Regions from separate parts of the Peribacillus simplex NBRC 15720 genome, predicted to be linked through region 2. Evidence: riboswitches for the same ligand, from Rfam matches in the RefSeq annotation. Region 2 holds a riboswitch; each other region holds the start of a gene.
The links. A riboswitch is a leader RNA that binds a small molecule or an ion and turns the genes downstream of it on or off. The one in region 2 is predicted to bind S-adenosylmethionine.

Region 1 (5,049 bases), 2.0 Mb from region 2:
TTCCGCGGGCGGTCCGGGAGCCTCCTCGGCGTTTAAGCGCCTGAGGGGTCTCCCTTGGACTCACTTTTGCCGCAGGAGTCTCGTACCTTCCGTTCCAATCCACTAAGATTAAACAATCAGATAGAACCACTTTTGCACACAGTCTTTATTTGTTCCATGCGTAAAACGATGGAAGAAGTTGAAATCAACATGATACCGTTGGTTTTTAGGTTACGGTTCCCATGATAAAGCGCCTCACTTCTCTAAGTTGGGGAAAAATTATGAGCGACGTATTATGTGAATGATGAACGAAAAAACAGTTTGCCTATTCATTTCATGCGGCAGCAGACCGTAACGGATTTGTGTAGGGGACGATAGTAACACCCGGAAATACGCCTGGTAGTCGTATCTTAGAGCCTCTGGTTGAACATGTGATTGAGTATGGTGGAAAACCTGAAGCTGTTGCTGCAGATGCAACAAAACACCAGCTTTACCCTATACACGTCCTCAAACAAAGGAAGAATTCTTCCGCAATCATGACTATATGTAATATGAACGTTTTGATTGTTATCTCTGCCCATCGGCGATATTTTAAAGCACTCAACAACAAATAAAGAGGGCTATCGTGAGTACACATCGCTTTAACTGCCTCAAATCCAATAAAATCAAAAAGGTTTCGGAATGAGACTATTCCGAAACCTTTTTGTCTACAAACTGCGACCTGAATTAAATCAGGCCGCTATCCTTGAATTATTTATCCGCCGGTACAACTGCACCTTTGTATTCCTTTAGAATAAAATCTTGAATTTCTTTAGAATGTAATACTTCTACTAGCGTTTTGATTTCTTCTTTATTTTCATCACCTTTGTTTACAGCAATAACGTTAACATATGGTGATTCCGAATCTTCAATTGCAATCGAATCTTCAAGCGGATTCAATCCAGCGTCAATCGCATAGTTGGAGTTGATCAGGACGGCATCGCCTTCGCCGCTTTCATATATTTTAGGAAGCAGGGCCGCTTCATAATCAGCATCGAATTTAAGGTTTTTCTTATTTTCAACGATGTCTTTAGTTGTAGCTGTCGTTTTATCGATGCCTTCTTTTAATGTAATCAGGCCATTTTTTTCTAATAGAGATAACGCACGTCCGTGGTCAGCAACAGAGCTGCTCATAATAATTGTTGCGCCTTCCGGAAGTTTATCAATGCTTTTATACTTTTGTGAATATAGAGCAATCGGCTCGATATGAATTCCGCCAGCATTAACGAAGTCATATCCATTTTCTTTAATTTGCCCCTCTAAATATGGAATGTGTTGAAAGTAGTTAGCATCCAATTCCTTATCATTCAACGCCTTATTCGGTAAAACATAGTCCTGGAATGTTTCGATTTCCAATTCGATTCCTTTTTCTTTAAGAAGCGGCTTAGCTTCCTCAAGGATTTCAGCATGCGGAACATTGGATGCCCCTACAACTAATTTCTTCAATTCTTTTTCCGTATCGCTGCCGCTTTTATCCTTTTCACTTCCACAAGCAGCCAAAGCGAAAGATAACACTAAAATTAATGCAAATCCTAAAAACTTTTTCATCCTATTCATCTCCCTTTATCTTTTGTCCAATTTAGATGTAATCACATCTCCAATAATTTGAATTATGAAGACGATAATTAGAATAACGATAGTCGCTACAAGCGTAACGTCATTTTGATTTCTTTGATAGCCGTCCAAATAGGCTAGATTACCAAGCCCGCCTGCGCCGATGACCCCGGCCATTGCGGTATATCCAACCAATGCAATCGACGTTACCGTAATCCCGGAAATAAGGGCAGGCATCGACTCTGGAAGAAGGACCTTCCAAATGATCGTGCTCGTTTTTGCCCCCATCGATTTAGCGGCTTCAATTACACCTTTATCGATTTCACGAAGGCCGATTTCAACCATACGCGCATAAAATGGGGCCGCACCGATAATAAGTGCCGGCAGTGCAGCGTTCTCTCCGATCATGGAACCGACAAGCGCTTTAGTGAAAGGAATGAGCAGCACGATCAAAATAAGAAATGGAATGGAACGGAATATATTAACGACAGCACTCATGATCCCGTTGACTGCCCGGTTTTCCCACATATTACCCTTCCCTGTCAGGAACAGGATCAATCCTAATATTATGCCTATAAAAAAGGTTGCTACTACAGAGATGCTTGTCATGTAAAGCGTTTCTTTCGTTGCTTCAATAATGTCTTCCCAATCAATATTCGGCAATAATTCTTCAAGCATGAGTAATCACCTCCACGCCTACCTGCTGTGCTTTAATGAATTCGATTGCGCGGAGCATTTCATCCTCTGTGCCATCAAGATGGATAAACAATGTTCCATATGAACCGCTTCTTGTTTGGGATATCTTACCTTGAACGATATTGACATCCAACTCGAAGTTACGTACAAGCTTGGTGATCAACGGGCTTTCTGCATGATCACCTACAAAGGTCAATTGAATCACTTTGCCTGCAGGATAGCGTTCGAGCAAATGGTCCATCGTTTCTTTCGTTTCTTCTGGTTCCGTTACTTGTTGCACGAAACGCTTCGTCATTTGTTCTTTAGGATTCTTGAAAACATCAAGGACAGGACCCTGTTCAACAACTTGCCCGCTTTCCATCACTGCGACGCGATGACAGATTTTACGTATTACATGCATTTCATGTGTTATCAAAACGATCGTCAATCCCAGGCGCTGATTGATGTCAACAAGCAATTCGAGTATTGAGTCGGTAGTCTGTGGATCCAATGCAGAAGTCGCTTCATCACAAAGCAGCACTTTAGGATCATTTGCCAGAGCCCTGGCTATCCCCACCCTTTGCTTCTGCCCTCCGCTTAATTGTGAAGGATAGGCCTTTTCCCTGCCTTCCAGTCCGACTAACTTGATCAATTCGTTCACACGCTTGGTTCGTTCAGTTTTAGAAACTCCTGCAATTTCCAATGGGAAAGAAATATTCTCCTGAACGGTCCTTGACCATAATAAATTGAAATGCTGGAAAATCATGCTGATTTCTTGACGGGCCTTACGGAGCTGAGCCCCTTTAATTTTTGAAATTTCCTTCTCAGCCACCACAACGGATCCCTCTGTGGGTGTTTCCAATCCATTGAGCATTCTGATCAAAGTACTTTTCCCCGCACCACTGTAACCGATGATACCGAAAATCTCGCCTTTATTTATTTCAACATTCACATTATTTACAGCCTTGATCGTCTCACTGTTTCCTTTTCCTGTACGGAACAGTTTACTGACTTTCGTCAATGTAATCATTAATCCTCACCTCTTTTATCCAATAAAACCTATGAACTTAGTTAATTTCTCTACATTATTAATTTGTTTCCACTACCATTTTTTCTGTTCATACAAAAGTTTTCCCCAATTAAAATAGAAAAAACCTTTCTGCATGAGCAGAAAGGCAGGTGAAGAAACAGGCCTTCCTCTCATCTTCCAAAGTGATTAAACTTTGTGTGAATTGGCACCTTTCCAAGGAAATCTCCTTGTCGGTTGCCGGGTTTCATCGGGCACATCCCTCCACCTCTCTTGATAAGAGCTAATATATAGAATATTTTGTACATCATTAAGTTCTTTAGTATGGTGAAATTTTATCATAGATAAAAAAGGAGCGCAATGTATATTATTTCTAGTACAAGAATGAACAGGAACTTTGCTTAAACCGTTTTGGAAGACAAGGAGACGATATTCGTCGCTTTTTCAATGGCCTGCTCCAAATCTTCTATTAAATCGGCTACATTTTCAATCCCAATGGATAAACGGACTTGATCAGCACTCACACCCGCTTTCGCAAGCCCCGCCTCATTCAATTGTTGATGGGTCGTACTGGCTGGGTGAATGATCAAGCTCTTCGCATCCCCTACATTCGCTACATGGGACCATAATTCCACCGAATTGATAAGTTTTGCCCCAGCTTCGCGATTACCTTGAATTCCAAATGTAACGACCGATCCAGCTCCCTTTGGCAAATATTTATCCGCAAGGGCTTTATCGGGATGATCCTCATCACCAGGATGTGAAACCCAGGTCACGGCAGGGTGGTTTTTTAAATACTTAATGACAGACTTGGTGTTTGATATATGTTCTTTCATCCTTACATGCAGCGTTTCAAGTCCAAGCGTAAACTGGAATGCACTTTGGGCACTTAGCGCAGGGCCTAAATCACGAAGTAACTGGACTCGGGCTTTCGTTATGAATGCGGCAGGTCCAATTGCCTCGGCGTATACCAGACCATCGTAACTTGGGTCAGGCTCCGTGAAGCCAGGGTAGTTTGGCGAGTTCCAATCGAACTTCCCTCCATCCACGATGACACCGCCCAGCGTCGTTCCATTTCCCAGAAGCCATTTTGTAGCAGAATGGATGACAATATCCGCTCCAAAATCAATTGGTCTGCATAGATATGGTGTCGCGAAGGTATTATCAATGATTAAAGGTATGCCTGCATCATGGGCGATTTCCGCTACCGCTTCAATATCGAGCACCCTCAAACTTGGATTTCCGATCGTTTCAGCAAAAATGGCTTTAGTTCTTGGCGTAATTGCCCTTTTGAAATTTTCAGGGTCATCGGGAGAAACGAACTTCACTTTTATTCCATATTTAGGAAGAGTATTTTCAAAAAGGTTATACGTACCGCCATATAATGTAGAGGCTGAAACAATCTCATCCCCTGCAGCGGCAATATTCAGGATTGAAAGTGAGATGGCAGCCATTCCGCTTGATGCTGCCAATCCACCGATACCGCCTTCCAATAAGGCCATTCTTTCCTCAAAAACGCTTACCGTGGGATTATGGAGTCGTGTATATATATATCCATTCTCCTTTAGGCCAAATAAATTCGCTGCATGGTCGGTGTCTTTGAACAAGTATGCATTGCTTTGGTAGATAGGAACTGCACGGGCACCTGTTTCATCAGTTTGCAGACCGCCATGAACACTCAATGTTTCGAAACGCAACTTTTTCTCTAACATATGTTTTCTCCTCTTTTTCTATGGATTTAGTTAGAATTATATGAAATCTGGCCTTTTATAAAC
Region 2 (5,049 bases):
ATTTTGTTACGGGCTTCCGTAACTTTATTGAAGTCCAAGGTGCCTGTCAAGAGTTCGTTTCCTTCTCCGGCTTCACTTATGATATTCCCCCATGGATCAATAATCAAGGAATGACCCGCAAATATATTATTGACATCCGAACCTGAACGATTTACGGCTACAACATAGGCTTGGTTCTCGATGGCACGGCTAATCAATAAGGCTCTCCAGTGATCGAGTCTCGGCTTTGGCCATTCAGCCGTAACGAATAGAACTTCCGCGCCTTGAACGGTATGGGCTCGCTGCCATTCAGGGAAACGGATGTCATAACAAACGAATCCAGCACATATTTTTTCATCAAGAGTAAATAAACCATCTTTTTCTCCTGGCTGCAGGAAATGATGTTCATCCATTAACTGGAATAAGTGAAGCTTATCATATTCTTTAATAAGATTTCCATGTTTATCGATGATGATCATGGTGTTATAGATCCCTTTGCTTGTCTTTTTCGCAATGGAACCGCCGATGATGTGAAACTGGTGTTTCTTTGCTTGTGTTTTAAAAAATTCAATCGTTTTTTCTGCCTCTTGATCAGCAATCTCATTTAACCTGGTCAAGTCGTATCCGGTTGTCCAAAGCTCTGGTAAAATGACGATATCGGGTTCTGACCGTGCTGCTTTTTCCATCCATTGTTCTGCAACCTGAAAATTGATATCTGGTTGCCCGAAGGCTATATCCATTTGAATACAAGCTATTTTCCACTTCATCGTTTAAAACCCCCACATGTAAAAAATGCTTTACAAGACTATGATAAACATATATCATTTGTGACTAGAATTTCAAGAAATTTCAGAGAAGGTGTATAAATGGTGCAATTTGAAAAATCCAGACAGCTTCAGGACCTGCCCAAGCAGTTTTTTGCTTCACTAGTCGCAAAAGTCAATGCGATCACGGCGCAAGGACATGATGTCATTAATTTAGGCCAGGGAAACCCTGATCAGCCGACGCCAGAACATATCGTGAAAAGTTTGCAGTCTGCCGCTGAAAAAACGATTAATCATAAATATTCGCCATTCCGGGGACATCAATATTTAAAAGATGCTGCTGCCGTCTTTTATGAACGTGAATACGGTGTCAAGCTGGATCCGAATACTGAAGTGGCGATTCTCTTCGGGGGAAAGGCAGGCCTTGTCGAACTGCCGCAGTGTTTATTGAATCCAGGCGATACGATCCTAGTTCCAGATCCCGGCTATCCGGATTATCTTTCCGGTGTTGTTTTAGCCCAGGCAAAGACCGAACTGATGCCCTTGACAGAAGAAAATGATTTTCTTCCGAAATACAATGACATACATAAAGAAGTTCTTGATAAAGCCAAAATGATGTTTTTGAACTATCCCAATAATCCCACAGGTGCTTCTGCAACTGAAAGTTTCTTTGATGAAACCGTCTCCTTTGCTAAAGACCATTCAATTTGCGTGGTCCACGATTTCGCCTATGGGGCGATAGGATTCGACGGAAAAAAACCGATAAGCTTTCTCCAGGCGGAGGGAGCGAAGGATGTAGGAATAGAAATATACACATTATCGAAAACATACAATATGGCAGGGTGGAGAGTTGGCTTCGCAGTAGGGAATAAGAGTGTAATAGAAGCTCTTGAACTATTACAAGACCATCTTTATGTGAGTCTCTTCCCGGCGATACAAGAAGCTGCGGCAAGCGCTTTGCTTGACTCGCAGAGCTGTGTAAAGCAGTTAGTGCAGATGTACGAGGGGCGAAGGAATGTTTTCATTGAGGGATTGAGGGCAATTGGCTGGGATGTCAAAGCTCCTGCGGCATCGTTTTTTGCCTGGCTCAAAGTTCCTAAAGGTTTTACGTCCGAGAGTTTTGCAGACTATTTATTAACGCATGCCCACGTAGCTGTTGCCGCAGGGAATGGATTCGGTGAATTTGGCGAAGGTTACGTCAGGGTAGGGCTACTTACTTCGGAAGAACGGCTGAAAGAGGCTGTGGAACGGATACGTAAATTAAACTTATTTTAACGATGCAATGGGTTATCCGATTTATTCACCCTTAAATAGTTAAAACTTATTGACAAAGTAGGGATTACCTGTCAGAATACAAAATAAATTCTTAATCTTTCGATACTTGAATGCAATTTATATATCAGCGTTTTCTTATTTTGAGCAGGTGGAGGGACTAGCCCTATGAAGCCCAGCAACCGACCGTAATTCCATTGTAAAATGGGGCGGAATTCTTCGCCGGATTTTCTTGAAATCCACAAGGCACGGTGCTAATTCTTGCAGCCAATGGCTGGGAGATAAGAAGATGGCTTTTTAAAGCCTCTTCTTTATGAAGAGGCTTTTGCCATTTTGAGACCATTTTCAGGTTAATGACATCGAGAGTTTACTAACGTGTTATAGGAGTGATCAGATGAGCGAGATAGTCGCTACTTATTTAATTCATGACTTCAATGGAAAACATGAGAAAAAAGCAGAGAGCATTGCCTTAGGTTTGACTGTCGGGACATGGACGGACCTGCCCCATTTGGTCCAGAAACAACTGGAAAAACATAAGGGACGCGTCGTATCGGTGACACCACTTTCTGAAGAAGAGAGGGCAAACAGCTACTTTAATCGTAAAGTATACCGTTCGCTTATTAAAATTGCCTATCCGGCAGGGAATTTCTCCAATGATTTACCTGCAATCCTTACGACGGTCTTCGGCAAACTTTCATTGGATGGAGAAATAAAACTTATCGACTTGGATTTTGTCGGTGATATTCAAAAAGCTTTTCCCGGGCCGCAATTTGGCATTGGAGGCATAAGGGAAAAGGTTGGCGTATTTAACCGGCCCCTGGTGATGAGCATCTTTAAAGGTGTATTAGGAAGGGACCTAACATTCCATAATGAGCAACTGAGGCAACAAGCATTAGGAGGTGTCGACCTAGTTAAAGATGATGAGATCCTCTTCGATCAGGAACTGACTCCATTTTTCGATAGAATAAAAACGGGAAAAAGAATATTGAATGAAGTCTATGAAACCACTGGCCACAGAACTTTATATGCTGTCAATCTATCAGGGAAAACATTTGAATTATTGGATAAGGCAGAGCAAGCGGCTGAAGCAGGGGCAGATGCTTTATTGTTCAACGTTCATACATATGGTTTGGATGTATTGCAGGCCTTGAGTGAACATGATCGTATCAATCTGCCAATCATGGCGCACCCCGCATATAGCGGGGCATTGGCATCTTCATCATTTTATGGGATCGGCTATCCATTATTGCTTGGTAAATTAGTAAGGTTATCAGGTGCAGATTTATCCTTGTTCCCATCCCCTTATGGAAATGTCGCATTGGAAAAAAAGGAGACATTGGCAATTGCTGAAGCTCTGACAAAAGATGAACTTTCCTGGAAAAAAGCCTTCCCAGTCCCTTCTGCAGGCATTCATCCGGGCATGGTTCCGGACCTAATCAAGGATTTTGGGCTCGATAGTGTGATTAATGCTGGAGGTGGAATTCACGGACACCCTGACGGAGCAGAGGGCGGGGCCAAGGCTTTCCGATCTGCTGTGGAAGCCGTTCTAGCAGGAAAGGACCTGTCTGAAGCGGCTGCTGAGGAAGAAACACTAAAAAAAGCTCTTATATTATGGGGAGGCCTATAAGAAATAATGAAACCGATCATCTTTTGTGATTTTGACGGAACGATCACCAACACAGATAATATCATTTCTATCATGAAAGAGTTTGCGCCTCCGGAATGGGAAGCGTTGAAAGACGGTGTCCTTCAGCAAAAAATCAGTATATCTTCAGGTGTTGGGGATATGTTTTCCCTGCTTGATAGTGGCTTGAAGGATGACATCATCCAATATGTAAGAAAGACGGCCGGCATTCGTCCTGGGTTTTATGAATTCGTTGAGTATACGAAACAAGCCAACATCCCTTTATATATTGTAAGCGGGGGCATGGATTTTTTTATCGCACCCCTTTTAAATGATATCTTGCCAACAGAGTCCGTTTATTGTAACCATGCATTTTTTGATAAGGAAAAGATTTATATTGAGTGGCCACATGCTTGTGATGATCAATGTAATAATGATTGCGGTTGCTGCAAGCCATCCATTATGAGGGAAATTGCGGGTGCGGAAGATTTTAAACTCGTTATTGGAGATTCAGTAACGGATTTTGAAGCGGCAAAACAGGCCGATTTTGTCATAGCCCGTGACATTTTGCTTGAAAAATGCGATAGGGAAGGAATTCCACATCAAGGATTTGAAACATTTTTTGATGTAATTGACATTTTAAAGCAGCAGGAGGTGGTTAAAGCGTGAACACTCATTCTAAAGAATGGCGGGAGTTGGCAGATATTAAAGCTGAATTGGCCGAAAGGGATTGGTTTATGGGAACTAGCGGGAACTTGTCCATCCGCGAGCCCAAAAGCCCTTTCTTTTATATTACGGCAAGCGGTAAGGATAAAAGGAAGCAATCGGATTCGGACTTTTTACTGGTGGACTTAAAAGGAAAACCAGTTGAAGAAACGAACCTAAGACCATCGGCCGAAACTTTACTTCATACAGTCATTTATCGGAAAACTAATGCGAACTGTGTACTCCATGTCCATACAGTTGAAAATAATGTGATATCAGAATTGTACGGAGATGAAGGCCAAGTTTCCTTTCGTAATCATGAAATCATTAAAGCGACCGGTCGGTGGGAAGAGGATTCGGAGCTTCGGATTCCAATCATATATAATCACGCTGATATTCCGCTGTTATCCGATAAGTTCATGCCACATGTCGAAGAAGACTCTGGCGCCGTGCTGATCCGCAATCATGGTATTACGGTTTGGGGCAAAAGCGGACTCGAAGCTAAAAGAATACTTGAAGCTTGCGAATTTTTATTTCAATATCAACTGTTGCTTAATCAACATAAGGCGTTGCAGGTTCTTTAAGATAAACACTCATAGAGGAGGAATGAATGATGGCGACGATCAGATTCCATGAAACAAACGAGGTTATTGAAAACGGTGAACAGGTAAAAGGATTTTTAGAAACACAAGGGGTTATTTATGA
Region 3 (5,049 bases), 2.1 Mb from region 2:
TTGAAGGGATTGAGGATATCCGTCGTTTTCTTTAAGTATGTCGATATCCATGTAAGCACTGTAATCATCAGCGTAGTCCATGAATTTCCCTTTATCATCAAGATCACTGCCGCATTCCGGGCAATTCACATGAATTTTTCTTAGACCGTTGCAAAGCGGGCATAAAGACATTGTTTTTCCTCCTGTTCCCGATACTTATGATCTCAGTATTTGTTGATTCCATTATTTTAACACGTGGAAACACCCTCCCTAATACCAGAGGGAGGGCACTTATATGCAATTATTTATTAACCATGTTAGCAGGATCTACCCATGCTTTGAATTCATCTTCCGTCAGGAACTCCAATTTCAACGCCGCTTCTTTTAACGTAGAGTTGTCCTTGAATGCTGTTTTGGCGATCTTGGCTGCTTTTTCATAACCAATATGCGGGTTCAATGCTGTTACCAACATAAGGGAACGTTCTACATTTTCTTTGATTTTATCTTCATTTGCAGTGATGCCAACCGCACAATTATTGTTGAATGAATGAATGCCTTCCGTCAATAATTTGACCGTTTGCAGGAAGTTATAGATGATGACTGGTTTGAATACATTCAATTCAAAGTTACCTTGGCTAGCTGCAAAGCCAATTGTAGCATCGTTACCCACGATTTGTGTTGCAATCATGGTAAGCGCTTCACTTTGTGTTGGATTGACTTTACCTGGCATGATGGAGCTGCCTGGCTCGTTTTCCGGAATGGCTATTTCGCCGATTCCGCTTCTAGGACCACTTGCCAGCCATCTGACATCGTTCGCAATTTTCATTAAATCGGCTGCCAATGCTTTTAAAGCACCGTGTGCGTAGACGATTTCGTTATGGCTTGTCAATGCATGAAACTTATTATCAGATGTGACAAAAGGATGTCCTGTATCCGCTGCAATTTGTTTGGCAGAAAGTCCCGGGAATTCTTTTTTTGTATTGATTCCGGTTCCTACAGCCGTTCCGCCTAGTGCAAGGTTCAATAATTTTTGGCTGCTTTCCTCAATCATCGCTAGATCTTTGTCGAGCATCGCTTTCCAACCGGAAATTTCTTGTCCTAATGTTAATGGTGTAGCATCTTGAAGATGTGTCCGGCCAATTTTCACGACATCCCAAAATTCTTTTTCTTTTGTATCGAATGTAGCACGAAGAGCTTTGATGGCAGGGACCAATTTTTCAGCGACTTCCATAAAGGCAGCAATATGCATGGCGGTCGGGAAAGTATCATTGGAGCTTTGTGCCTTGTTAACATCATCATTTGGGTGAAGGGTTTCCGATTCACCATTTTCTTTCAACCATTCATTCCCTTTGTTAGCGACCACTTCATTCACGTTCATATTACTTTGCGTGCCGCTTCCCGTTTGCCAAACTACAAGCGGGAAATGATCATTTAGTGTACCTTCAAGGATTTCGCCGCAAATCTTGACGATGGCATTCTTTTTAACTTCCGAAAGATCACCAAGATCATAGTTCACCTTTGCCGCAGCTTGTTTAACGTATGCAAATGCACGAACTAATTCAATCGGCATTTTTTCGTTACCGATTTTGAAATTGTTACGGCTTCTCTCAGTTTGTGCTCCCCAATATTTATCAGCAGGAACTTTCACTTCACCCATCGTATCTCGTTCGATTCTGTATTCCATGTGTTCTCCTCCTATGTTTGCACTATTCATTGAAGACCTTTTGCATATGAAATGAATAATGTTGTATTATTCTTTCTCTCCATACATTGTACAAACTTTATTATTTTAAAGCAAAAATATCCGGCTGACCCTTCCCATTTTTCTGAAAAACCCATGATTCTTCCTGTTTATATGAAAATTCGGATATTTTTTTTAGACACATAAAGTGTTGACACCGCTAGGCTCCACTTGACCTAGTCATGAACATCAAAGCATGATCCACCCAAAATGTTCTTGACAGTATTTTGTATATATAGTAAATTCAAAAGAAATTGAATAATCTAAACTCTTATCGAGAGAGGTAGAGGGAATGGCCCGATGACACCTCAGCAACCTTCATTTGTTTCAAACCAATGAAAAGGTGCTAATTCCACAAGTTTGTGAACTTGGAAGATAAGAAGAATGACTCGTCCCTACTTAATCAAAGTCTTCTTCTTAAAGAAGACTTTTTTTTATTTTATATAACTCAAAGGAGCAGTGAAAACCATGTACAAAACTGAAACATATCTTGCTCAATTAGGAAATCGCAGCGAAACGGCGACAGGAACAGTCAATCCGCCGGTATACTTTTCAACAGCTTTTCGTCACGAAGGAATTGGCCAATCGACGGGATTCGACTACACAAGGACAGGTAATCCTACACGCCAACTATTGGAGCGATCCATCGCCGATCTGGAAAAAGGGGACCAAGGTTATGCCTGCAGTTCAGGAATGGCCGCCATTTCCACTATACTCGCCCTTTTTAAATCTGGTGATGCATGGATTGTCAGCGAAGATCTTTATGGCGGTACATATCGTCTGTTAGAACAAGGTTTTAAAAAATGGGGGTTGCAGTGTGACTATGTAAACACTTGTTGTTTGGAGGATATCGAAAAAGCTATCACTCCTCACACGAAAGCCATCTTCATCGAAACTCCCACTAACCCTCTTATGCAGCAAACGGACATTAGCGCCGTTGCCGCATTGGCCAAACGATATAATTTATTGTTAATCGTTGATAACACTTTTTACACGCCTCTAATTCAACAACCCATCCTGCTTGGAGCGGATATTGTGATTCACAGTGCAACCAAGTATCTCGGTGGTCATAATGATGTGCTCGCCGGACTGATCGTTGCTAGCGGCGCTGAATTATGTGATGCACTTGCCTTCCATCATAATGGTACTGGAGCTGTCTTGAGCCCATTTGATTCTTGGCTGTTGATGCGCGGAATGAAAACCCTGGCATTGCGGATGGAGCGTCATGAAAAGAATGCCAAGATACTTGTAGATTACTTATCGGAACATGATTGTGTTACAGACGTATTGTATCCCGGCAGAGGAGGCATGATTTCATTCCGTATCATTGATGAAGCGGCGGTAAACCCATTTTTACAATCGCTCTCATTAATCTCTTTTGCAGAAAGCCTTGGAGGGGTTGAAAGCTTCATCACCTATCCTGCCACACAAACACATGCCGATATTCCGCTTGAAGTCAGAACGGCAAATGGTGTTTGTAATCGCCTGCTCCGCTTCTCCGTTGGCATCGAGGATAGCGATGATTTGATTGGTGACTTACAGCAAGCATTCGCACAGGTAAAAAGGGAGGCACTACGATGACAGATCATGACTTTAGCTTTGAAACCAAATTACTTCATAATCAACATAAATTCGATCCGGCAACGGGCGGCGTGAGCGTCCCCATTCAGCACGCATCGACTTTCCATCAATCCGATATCGATCAATTCGGCAAATATGATTACAGCAGAAGCGGGAACCCAACTCGCGAGGCACTTGAAGACATCATTGCCGAACTTGAGGACGGCACCCATGGCTTTGCTTTTTCATCAGGAATGGCTGCCATTTCTACAGCTTTCCTGCTATTGTCTGCCGGGGATCATATCGTCATTTCCGAAGATGTTTATGGCGGAACGTTCAGGATGGTCACAAGCGTATTGTCGCGTTTCAATATTGAGCATACCTTCGTTGACATGACGGACCTTGAAAGCGTCAAAGCGGCCGTTCAGCCAAATACCAGGGCCATATACATCGAAACGCCTTCAAATCCGTTACTTAAAGTGACCGATATTCAAGCCGTATGTGATATCGCAAAAAAAGCCGGCGCCTTAAGTTTTGTTGATAATACATTCTTGACGCCAGCATTGCAAAAACCACTGAATCTGGGCGCTGATGTTGTCCTTCATAGCGCGACGAAGTTTTTATCCGGACACAGTGATGTGGTAGCTGGGCTTGCGGTCGTAAAAGATCCGGAATTAGCAGTAAGACTCGGTTCCCTTCAAAACTCCTTTGGAGCGGTTCTTGGTGTCCAGGACGCCTGGCTTGTAATGAGAGGTCTGAAAACCTTGTCAGTTAGAATGGAACATTCACAAAAAGGGGCAGAAAAGATTGCAGCCTACTTAAAGGAACAGCCCTTGGTGAAAAAAGTGTATTATCCCGGCCTAGCTGATCATCCACAGCACGCCATCCAGAAAGGCCAGTCACTTGGAGCAGGGGCGGTCCTATCATTTGAATTGGAAAGTGAGGAAGTCTTCCGTTCTTTCGTTAACACTGTCGAACTCCCTGTTTTTGCCGTAAGCCTTGGAGCGGTCGAATCTATATTATCCTACCCGGCCAAAATGTCCCATGCTGCAATGCCTGCTGATGAAAGGGAAAAGCGAGGCATCACGAACAGCTTGCTCCGTCTCTCTGTCGGACTTGAAAATCCAGACGATTTAATCAAGGACTTCGATGTGGCCCTCGTAAATATTGCAAAAGGGGAAGCAATTGCTGCAAAATGATTAAAGGAAGGGTGCGCCATATATTATGGGCACCCTTTTTTGTTTGCATCATTTTTATTCTTTTTCATAATAAAAAGGCTATGATTTCCCATTGGCCTTACTCTCATTTCTTCATTTTATATTTATCCAGGAAGCGATCCACCCGTCCACCTTTTTCAGCAAACTTCTGCTTTCCAGTATAAAAAGGATGCGTATCTGAACTGATTTCCACTTTTAATAATGGATACGTGTTGCCGTCTTCCCACACGACCGTTTCATTGGACGTTTTCGTGGAGCCTGTCAAAAATTTATAACCACTGTTGGTATCCATGAATACTACTTGTTGATAATCGGGATGAATTTCTTGTTTCATTATTATCACCTCGTCAGTATAGGTTTATGTTAAACGTAATGATTACTATTATCAATAATTATGCTTGAAGGTACCAATAACGGCACCCTCATTATATTTTTATCTTGATTATCCAACCTTATACAATCGTGGTCAGCCAGCCATGTCCTTATGCGGACCTGCCTGCAGTTCATACATTTGATAGTACTTCCCTTTTAATTCCATTAATTCTTCATGTG

Region 1: it holds a riboswitch for S-adenosylmethionine, as region 2 does, so the genes downstream of both, BS1321_RS14345 (methionine ABC transporter ATP-binding protein) here and mtnW (2,3-diketo-5-methylthiopentyl-1-phosphate enolase) in region 2, are expected to answer to the same signal.
Region 3: it holds a riboswitch for S-adenosylmethionine, as region 2 does, so the genes downstream of both, BS1321_RS06820 (methionine biosynthesis PLP-dependent protein) here and mtnW (2,3-diketo-5-methylthiopentyl-1-phosphate enolase) in region 2, are expected to answer to the same signal.

What each region holds. Positions count from the first base shown of each region.
Region 1 is NZ_CP017704.1:3,005,604-3,010,652, reverse strand. It holds partial or broken gene BS1321_RS28165 (IS5/IS1182 family transposase) at 271-618, shown strand; gene BS1321_RS14355 (MetQ/NlpA family ABC transporter substrate-binding protein) at 730-1,566, opposite strand; gene BS1321_RS14350 (methionine ABC transporter permease) at 1,582-2,250, opposite strand; gene BS1321_RS14345 (methionine ABC transporter ATP-binding protein) at 2,243-3,277, opposite strand; SAM riboswitch class I at 3,445-3,557, opposite strand; gene BS1321_RS14340 (O-acetylhomoserine aminocarboxypropyltransferase/cysteine synthase family protein) at 3,676-4,986, opposite strand.
Region 2 is NZ_CP017704.1:4,995,816-5,000,864, forward strand. It holds gene BS1321_RS24175 (carbon-nitrogen family hydrolase) at 1-746, opposite strand, end outside; gene BS1321_RS24180 (pyridoxal phosphate-dependent aminotransferase) at 846-2,018, shown strand; SAM riboswitch class I at 2,151-2,303, shown strand; gene mtnW (2,3-diketo-5-methylthiopentyl-1-phosphate enolase) at 2,410-3,642, shown strand; gene BS1321_RS24190 (2-hydroxy-3-keto-5-methylthiopentenyl-1-phosphate phosphatase) at 3,649-4,308, shown strand; gene BS1321_RS24195 (methylthioribulose 1-phosphate dehydratase) at 4,305-4,928, shown strand; gene BS1321_RS24200 (cupin domain-containing protein) at 4,958-5,049, shown strand, end outside.
Region 3 is NZ_CP017704.1:1,436,518-1,441,566, forward strand. It holds gene BS1321_RS06810 (hypothetical protein) at 1-171, opposite strand, end outside; gene fumC (class II fumarate hydratase) at 281-1,663, opposite strand; SAM riboswitch class I at 1,989-2,102, shown strand; gene BS1321_RS06820 (methionine biosynthesis PLP-dependent protein) at 2,189-3,301, shown strand; gene metC (cystathionine beta-lyase) at 3,298-4,479, shown strand; gene BS1321_RS06830 (type B 50S ribosomal protein L31) at 4,583-4,831, opposite strand; gene BS1321_RS06835 (ABC transporter ATP-binding protein) at 4,964-5,049, opposite strand, start outside.